One region of the Pseudomonas sp. Z3-6 genome, then DNA from elsewhere that is predicted to be linked to it. Evidence: predicted binding sites of a transcription regulator. Region 1 holds the regulator's gene; the other holds the start of a gene.
What was found. The regulator sigma-54, encoded in region 1, starts transcription at its own class of promoters, with help from an activator protein. The targets are predictions, from matches to a motif close to ANTGGCATNNANNTTGCTNT.
Positions count from the first base shown of each region.

Region 2: the regulator sigma-54 is predicted to act here: its motif matches at 1,902-1,921, upstream of flgB (flagellar basal body rod protein FlgB).

Region 1 is NZ_CP071644.1:5,871,062-5,875,438, reverse strand. It holds gene rapZ (RNase adapter RapZ) at 1-583, opposite strand, end outside; gene ptsN (PTS IIA-like nitrogen regulatory protein PtsN) at 586-1,050, opposite strand; gene hpf (ribosome hibernation-promoting factor, HPF/YfiA family) at 1,063-1,371, opposite strand; gene J3P88_RS25565 (RNA polymerase factor sigma-54) at 1,449-2,942, opposite strand; gene lptB (LPS export ABC transporter ATP-binding protein) at 3,107-3,832, opposite strand; gene lptA (lipopolysaccharide transport periplasmic protein LptA) at 3,832-4,377, opposite strand; gene lptC (LPS export ABC transporter periplasmic protein LptC) at 4,364-4,377, opposite strand, start outside.
Region 2 is NZ_CP071644.1:1,691,378-1,695,754, reverse strand. It holds gene flgE (flagellar hook protein FlgE) at 1-239, opposite strand, end outside; gene flgD (flagellar hook assembly protein FlgD) at 268-990, opposite strand; gene flgC (flagellar basal body rod protein FlgC) at 1,006-1,449, opposite strand; gene flgB (flagellar basal body rod protein FlgB) at 1,453-1,860, opposite strand; gene cheR (protein-glutamate O-methyltransferase CheR) at 2,213-3,040, opposite strand; gene J3P88_RS07695 (chemotaxis protein CheV) at 3,099-4,025, opposite strand; gene flgA (flagellar basal body P-ring formation chaperone FlgA) at 4,104-4,377, shown strand, end outside.

The sequences.
Region 1 (4,377 bases):
AGGGGTTGGGCAGGCAGCGCACATCGAACACCAGGTCGGCGTCCACCGGCATGCCACGCTTGAAACCGAACGACTCCACCAGGAACGCCGTGCCCGGCTCCGGTTGGTTCAGCAGGCGCAGCTTGATCGTGTCACGTAGCTGATACAGGTTCAGGTGCGTGGTGTTGACCTTCAGGTCGGCCAGGTCGGCAATCGGCCCCAGCAGTTGGCTTTCATCCTCGATGGCTTCGGCCAGGGAGCGGTTGGCGTTGCTCAGGGGGTGGCGCCGGCGGGTTTCGGAAAAGCGCTTGAGCAGCGTCTCCTCATCGGCATCCAGGTACAACACATCGCACTGGATATGCCGGCTGCGCACTTCCTCGAGCAGTTCAGGGAAGCGCGACAGGTGGCTCGGCAGGTTGCGCGCATCGATGGACACCGCCACCAGCGACTGCGCCAGTTCCGTGTGGATCAGGGCGCGCTCGGCCAGTTCCGGCAGCAGGCCGGCGGGCAGGTTGTCGATGCAATAGTAGCCGCTGTCCTCAAGCACGTTGAGGGCCGTGCTTTTACCGGAGCCGGAGCGGCCACTGACGATGATCATGCGCATGTTTAATGACCGTTCTGCTCGTCCAGGACCACCTGGTACAAAGCTTCGTTACTCGGTGCGCTGCGCAGTTTTTCGCGCACTTCCTTGCGGTCCAGCATGCTGGCAATCTGGCGCAGCAGCTCGAGGTGCGCATCGGTCGCCGCTTCCGGAACCAGCAATACAAACAGCAGGTCGACCGGGGCGCCGTCGATGGCGTCGAAATCTATGGGGGTATCAAGGTGCAACAATGCGCTGATCGGCGCGGCACACCCCTTGAGACGGCAGTGAGGAATGGCGATGCCGTTGCCAAAACCGGTGGAACCGAGTTTTTCACGGGCAACCAGGGCCTCGAAGACGTCCTGCATCACCAGATCAGGCACCTCGCGGTGGATCAGGTTGGCAATTTGTTCGAGGGCTTTCTTTTTACTGCCGCCCGGCGCGTTCACTTGGGAACGGCCGGGGGTCAGGATGGTTTCTAGTCGGATCATGGATTGGGGGGGTTAACGACCGGTAGCGCCCTGGAGGAGGCTCTGGGTCTTTTCCTTATGCTTTTTGAGTTGGCGATCCAGCTTGTCGGTCAGCAGGTCAATCGCGGCATACATGTCTGTGTGCTCTGCGTTGGCAACCACTTCTCCGCCGGGAATATGCAGCGTGGCTTCGATTTTCTGCAGCAGCTTCTCGACGTTCATCGTGACCTGCACGTTGGTGATCTTGTCGAAATGCCTCTCCAATCGGTCGAGTTTTTCGCCGATGTAGGTGCGCAGGGGTTCGGTCACTTCCAGTTGGTGTCCACTGATGTTGACTTGCATACAGCTTCTCCTTCGTTGCCAGTGCATAAAGCGGCAGGCAGAAATGCCTGCCACTGGAACGCTGTGGCGTGGCCTTGTTACATCAACCGCTTGCGCTCGCTCGAAGGCGCGATCCCGAGGGATTCACGGTACTTGGCGACGGTACGGCGGGCCACCTGAATGCCTTGTGCCTCCAGTAAACCAGCGATCTTGCTGTCACTCAACGGCTTTTTCTGATTTTCCGCAGCCACCAGTTTTTTGATGATCGCGCGGATGGCCGTGGACGAGCATTCGCCGCCTTCGGAGGTGCTGACGTGGCTGGAGAAAAAGTATTTCAATTCATAGATGCCCCGGGGGGTATGCATGAATTTCTGGGTGGTCACCCGGGAAATCGTCGATTCGTGCATGCCCACGGCTTCGGCAATGTCATGCAGGACCAACGGTTTCATCGCTTCATCGCCGTACTCCAGGAAGCCGCGCTGATGCTCGACGATCTGGGTGGCAACTTTCATCAATGTTTCGTTGCGGCTTTGCAGGCTCTTGATGAACCAGCGGGCTTCCTGCAGCTGATTGCGCATGAAGGTGTTGTCGGCGCTGGTGTCGGCACGCTTGACGAAGCCAGCGTACTGGGCGTTGACGCGCAGCTTGGGCACCGATTCCTGGTTGAGCTCCACCAGCCAGCGATCATTGTGCTTGCGCACGATCACGTCGGGCACCACGTACTCAGGCTCGGTGGATTCGATCTGCGAGCCGGGGCGCGGGTTGAGGCTCTGCACCAGCTCGATGACCTGGCGCAGCTCATCTTCCTTGAGCTTCATGCGGCGCATCAGTTGGCTGTAGTCGCGACCGCCCAGCAGGTCGATGAAATCGGTGACCAGTCGCTTGGCTTCGGCCAGCCACGGTGTCTTGGCGGACAACTGGCGCAATTGCAGCAACAGGCACTCGCCCAGGTTGCGAGCGCCGATGCCGGCCGGCTCGAACTGCTGGATGCGATGGAGGACGGCTTCGATCTCGTCCAGCTCGATGTCGAGCTCGGGGTCGAAGGCTTCGAGGATCTCCTCGAGGGTCTCGTCCAGGTAGCCCTGGTTGTTGATGCAATCGATCAGGGTCACGGCGATCAGGCGATCGGTGTCGGACATCGGCGCCAGGTTCAGTTGCCACAACAAGTGGCTTTGCAGGCTCTCGCCGGCAGAGGTGCGGGTGGTGAAGTCCCACTCGTCGTCATCGCTGCTTGGCAGGTTGCTGGCGCTGGTCTGGTAGACGTCTTCCCAGGCCGTGTCCACGGGCAGCTCGTTGGGAATGCGTTCGTTCCATTCGCCTTCCTCGAGGTTGTCCACCGTCGGGGCGGCTTCCTGGTAGGACGGTTCCGGGATCTCGGTATTGGTCTTCTGCTCGACGTTGTCGGCCAGCGGATCGGTGTTATCGAAGTCGTCGCCTTCTTCCTGGCGTTCGAGCATCGGATTGGACTCCAGGGCCTCCTGGATTTCCTGTTGCAGGTCCAGGGTCGACAATTGGAGCAGGCGGATGGCCTGTTGCAGCTGCGGTGTCATCGTCAGCTGCTGGCCCATTCTCAAGACTAGCGATGGTTTCATGGCAGGGGCTTAACACCTTATTCGCCGGCGCACATGCGCCATCCACTACAGGGCGCCGGAGCGCCAAACTTAAGCAAATTATATGCCTGAAACTGAAGTGTTTGCCTAGAGCGTCGCCATAATAAAATTAAACGACGCCCGGGCAATTCGCCAGACACGTGTGCTTACAGGCGGAACTCATGGCCCAGGTACACTTCCTTGACCAGGTCGTTGGCCAGGATCGCAGCGGAGTCACCTTCGGCGATCAACTGGCCGTCATTGACAATGTAGGCGGTTTCGCAGATATCCAGCGTCTCGCGCACGTTGTGGTCGGTGATCAGTACGCCGATGCCCTTGGCCTTGAGGTGATGGATGATCTGCTTGATGTCCCCCACCGAGATCGGGTCCACGCCGGCGAACGGTTCGTCGAGCAGGATGAATTTCGGCGCGGTGGCCAGGGCGCGGGCGATTTCCACGCGACGCCGTTCGCCACCAGACAGGCTCATGCCCAGGTTGTCGCGAATGTGGCTGATGTGGAATTCCTGTAACAGGCTTTCCAGCTCCTGGCGACGGCCGGCCTTGTCGAGTTCCTTGCGGGTCTCGAGGATCGCCATGATGTTGTCGGCCACCGACAGTTTGCGGAAGATCGACGCTTCTTGCGGCAAATAGCCGATACCGGCCTTCGCGCGGCCGTGCATCGGCTGGTGGCTGACATCCAGGTCGTCGATCAGTACGCGACCCTGATCGGCCTGGACCAGGCCGACGATCATATAGAAGCAAGTAGTCTTGCCCGCGCCATTGGGGCCGAGCAGGCCGACGATCTGGCCGCTGTCGATGGACAGGCTGACATCACGCACGACTTGACGGCTCTTGTAGCTCTTGGCCAAGTGCTGAGCTTTCAGAGTTGCCATTACTGGGCCTTCTGCTCGGTTTTCTTTTTAGGCTGGATCACCATGTCGATCCGCGGACGCTGCTCGGTCACCTTGCTGCCGGTGGCGCGACCGGCGCTGGCGAGTTTCTTGTTGGTGTCGTAGACGATTTTCTCGCCTTGGGTGACGTTGTTGTCCTTGTCGACGACCTTGGCGCGGTCGATCAGGACCACGCGATCCTGGGAGGCGTGATATTGGATGGTAACGCCGTAGCCTTGTACCGGCTTGGTGTCGCCCGCGGTTTGCATCTGCTCGAAATAGGCCAGGTTGCCCACCGAGGTCACCACGTCGATATCGCCGGACTGGGTGCGGGTGATGGTCACGGTGTTGCCGGTGACCTTCATCGAGCCTTGGGTGATGATCACGTCGCCTTTATAGGTGGCGACGCCATTCTTGTCGTCGAGTTGCGCGTCGTCGGCCTGGATGCGGATAGGCTGGTCGCGGTCGGTGGGAAGAGCCCAGGCGCTCGCGCTTCCCAGTGCTGCGCCCAGACTGAGCAAAATAGGGAGGGTTTTAGCGAGCTTCAT
Region 2 (4,377 bases), 2.8 Mb from region 1:
AGCACGTTGCCGGTGTTGTTCACGTCACCCTGGCCGAACTGCTGGGAAACGTTGGCCAGGCGCACGCCGTTGCCGACGGTCTTGCTGCCCGAACCCAGCTTGGTGGCCGAATAGACGTCTTCGAATTCCGCGCGAGACGATTTGAAACCGGTGGTCGCCACGTTGGCGATGTTGTTGCCGGTCACGTCCAGCTGTTTGTTGGCTGCATAGAGACCGCTAAGGCCGATGTTGAAAGACATGTTGACTCCTTTTGCCGGTTAGTCGGCTCTACATACCAATAGTTTGTACTTTGGACAGGGCAATGCTGCCCAGCCCGGCCAGGTTGAGCATCAGCTCACCGCCCGTCTGGCTGATCGTCACGCTGCTGACCGTGGCCGGCAGGTTGGTGATCAACGACGTGGCCTTGCCATCGATGGTGGTCGAGGCCGCGAAGGTGTACGTGCCCGACTCGACCGTCGCGCCCGCGTCGTTCTTGCCATCCCAGATGAAGGCGGAGTTGCCGGCCTTCTGGCTGCCCAGGTCGATAGTGCGGACGGTCTTGCCATCCTTGTCCATGATCTTGACCGAGAGGGAAGACACTGCCGCCGGTACCACCACCGTGCCGTTGAGGCTCTTGGAGGTGTCGACCACGGCCTTGTCACCGGGCGCGATCACCGAGCGACCGACCAGGGACGAAGCCTGCAACGCCTGGGACGAGTTGTAATTGCCAGCGATGCCGCTGACGGTGTCGTTGAGCGTGGTGATGCCTTCCAGGCTGCTGAATTGCGCCAGTTGGGCAACGAATTCACCGTTGTCCTGTGGCTCCAGCGGGTTCTGGTTTTTCAATTGGGTAACGAGCAGTTGCAGGAACGCATCCTTGCCCAATTCCTGGTTGCCGCTCGCCGCATTGGTCGCCGCGCCCAGGCCATCGGTCGTGGTGTTGGTCTTGACCGAGGAGTTGGCCAGAATCTCGTTGAGGCTCAAACCGCCTGTTGTACTGGTGACGCTCATATGAATCGCCCCTTATCACTGACCGAGGGTCAGGACCTTCTGCATCATGGTTTTGGCGGTGTTCATCATTTCGACGTTGGTCTGGAACGAACGACTGGCGGAAATCATGTCGGCCATTTCTTCGACGACGTTGACGTTCGGGTAGTAGACATAACCCTTGGCGTCCGCGGCCGGATGGTTTGGCTCATAACGTGCTTCGAGGTTGCTCTGGTCTTCGACCACGCCAAGCACTTGCACGCCCTGCCCCGCCGCGTCCTGGTCCTGGAACAGCGAGTCGCTGCCGCCGGACTGGCCGCCCTGGAACATGGTGGCGAACACCGGGTGGCGGGCGCGGTAGGTCTGGTCGATGCTCGACGAAACGGTCTCGGCGTTGGCGATATTACTGGCGACGGTGTTCAGGCGAGTGGTCTGGGCACTCATGGCACTGCCGGCGATGTTGAAAACGCTCGCGATCGACATGGCTTACTCTCCACGCAGGGCCGATACCAGCCCTTTGAATTTACTGTTGAGCAGGGTGAAGCTGGCCTGGAAGTTCACGGAGTTTTCCGCGTAGTTGGACTGTTCCAGTTGAGCGTCCACGGTGTTCTGGTCGATCGACGGCTGCATCGGCGTGCGATACATCAGCGATTCGTCGCCGCTGCCCACGCCTTCGGCTTCGATATGACGGTTGTTGGTCATGTTCAAGGCGAAGTGGCCGTTCTTGGTCTTCTCGTTCTGCTCGGCGAGCACCTTGGAGAAGTCCAGGTCACGCGCCTTGTAGTTCGGGGTATCGGCGTTGGCGATGTTGTTGGCCAGGACTTCGGCACGCTGGGCGCGGAAGCTCAGGGCCTGTTCGTGGATACCGAGCGCTTTATCGAAGCTGATACTCATGTCGGAAACCTTTGGGTGACCAGAATGTACGTACGATGGCTTTAGCAAGCGTCGTGCCACTTTCAGAAACCCCGTAAACCGGGGCTTTGCGGGGATCGGCAAAGCGGCAATGCCAGAAAAGCGGCAATCGGCTTCCGCTGGCTGCCGCTTTTCTGCCGCTTTCGCCACATGCATGCATCCCATTGTGGGAGCGAGCCTGCTCGCGAAGGCGGTGTGTCAGTGACTGTTATCTTGACTGACACACCGCTTTCGCGAGCAAGCCCGCTCCCACAGGGGACTGTGGTGGATTAGAGAAAACCGGCAGGCAAAAAAAACGGGAACCCATGGGGCTCCCGTTCTTTTACAAAGCCAATCACTTCGCCTGGTAGATGATCCCCGGGCTGCACTGGACCATCTGGTAATGATCCGGCAAACCGTTCAACGCCTCGGAGGCGCCGAGGAACAGGTAGCCACCCGGCTTGAGCGTGCCATGGATACGCAGCAGGATGTCTTTCTTCACTTCGGCGGAGAAGTAGATCAACACGTTGCGGCAGAACACGATGTCGAACTTGCCCAGGCTGGCGTAGCTGTCCAGCAGGTTGAACGAACGGAACTCGACCCGGCTCTTGATCGGCGCCTTGACCACCCACTTGCCCGGCCCTTTCGGGTCGAAGTAGCGTTGCAGGCGGTCCGGCGACAGGCCACGGCCGATGGCCAGGCTGTCGTACTCGCCGGTCTTGCAGTTATTGAGCATGGTGCCGGACAGGTCGGTGGCAACGATCTGCACGCCACCTTTCAGCTGGCCCAAGTTGGTCCGCTCGAACTCATCGATCGACATCGACAACGAATAGGGTTCCTGGCCCGACGAACAGGCCGCCGACCAGATCCGCAGGCGCTGGCCCGGGCTGGCCTTGATGGCCGCCGGCAGCACTTTGTTCTTCAGCACCTCGAATGGATAGGTGTCACGAAACCACAGGGTTTCGTTGGTGGTCATCGCGTCCACCACCATCTCGCGCAAGCCGCTGCGCGGTTGGGTCTGGATACGCTGCACCAGCTCGCCCAATGACTTGAGGCCCTGTTGCTCCATCAATTTATTGAGACGGCTCGACACCAGGTACTGCTTGTTTTCACCAAGCAGGATGCCACAGGCTTTTTCCAGGAAGACCCGGAACTGTTCGAAATCCAAATTACCCGTAGACAAGATACCGCCTCTTTCATCGTGTTGACTTGCCGGGCGCACAACGCACCCGACCTCTACTTTATTCTGCTGCCTTGATCCGATCGACGACCCGGGACGCCAGGTCATCGGGGCGGAATTTCGCCAGGAAATCGTCGGCACCGACCTTCTTGACCATCGCCTGGTTGAAAACACCGGACAACGAAGTATGCAAGATGATGTGCAGCTTTTGCATACGCGGGTCGCTGCGGATTTCCGAAGTCAGGGTGTACCCGTCCATCTCCGGCATCTCGATGTCGGAGATCATCATCAGGAACTCTTCCTCGGGCTTCTTGCCCTCGTCGACCAGCTTGCGCAGGTAATCCAGCGCCTGTCGCCCGTCGTTCAACGCCACCACATCGACGCCGACCGTTTGCAGGCAACGAGTGACCTGCTTGCGGGCCACCGAAGAATCGTCGACGGTCAGCACCCGCAGCGAAATCGCCTTGTGCTGGGTCTCGGCGTCCACCACGCCCGCGGAGATCGCTTCCGGCGTGGGTGCCACTTCGGCGAGGATTTTCTCCACGTCGATGATTTCCACCAACTGGTTATCGACCCGTGTCACCGCCGTCAGGTAGTGATCGCGACCGGTGCCCTTGGGCGGCGGATGGATCTCTTCCCAGTTCATGTTGACGATGCGTTCCACCGAGCGCACCAGGAAACCCTGGGTCTTGGTGTTGTACTCGGTGATGATCACAAACGGATTGCTCTGGTCCAGCAGCCGACCGGAACCGGTCGCCATCGCCAGGTCGAGAATCGGGATGGTCGCACCCCGGATATTGGCCACACCGCACACGACGGGGCTGGACTTGGGCATCAGGGTCAGCTTGGGGCATTGCAGCACCTCGCGGACCTTGAATACGTTGATCCCATACATTTGTTGGCCGTCGAGACGGAACAACAACAGCTCCAGGCGATTCTGACCGACCAGCTGAGTGCGCTGGTTTACCGAATCCATTACTCCCGCCATGCCCTGACTCCTACCTAACGCTAATGTGTCCGACGCGCATTCATCACTAAACGGCACGGGGCTTGCTATTGAACCGGCATGAACGCACAAACGACATTTTCTCGACGCCTGACCACTCACTGCCGCCACTGGCTCGGTGCACTGTTGGCTGCCTGCCTGTTCACCTCGGGCGGTCCTGCCCTTGCGGCGGTTCCGGTTACCTTGCCTGATCTCCTTATCGGCGTCACTCAGGGCTTTCTTGAATTCACCGTAGAAGACTATCTGGCAACCAGTCAAACCGAAGGTCGTTACGAAATCGAAGTCAACCAGCTCGACCCGCGCCTGCGCATGCCCATGTGTGACAAGGAATTGA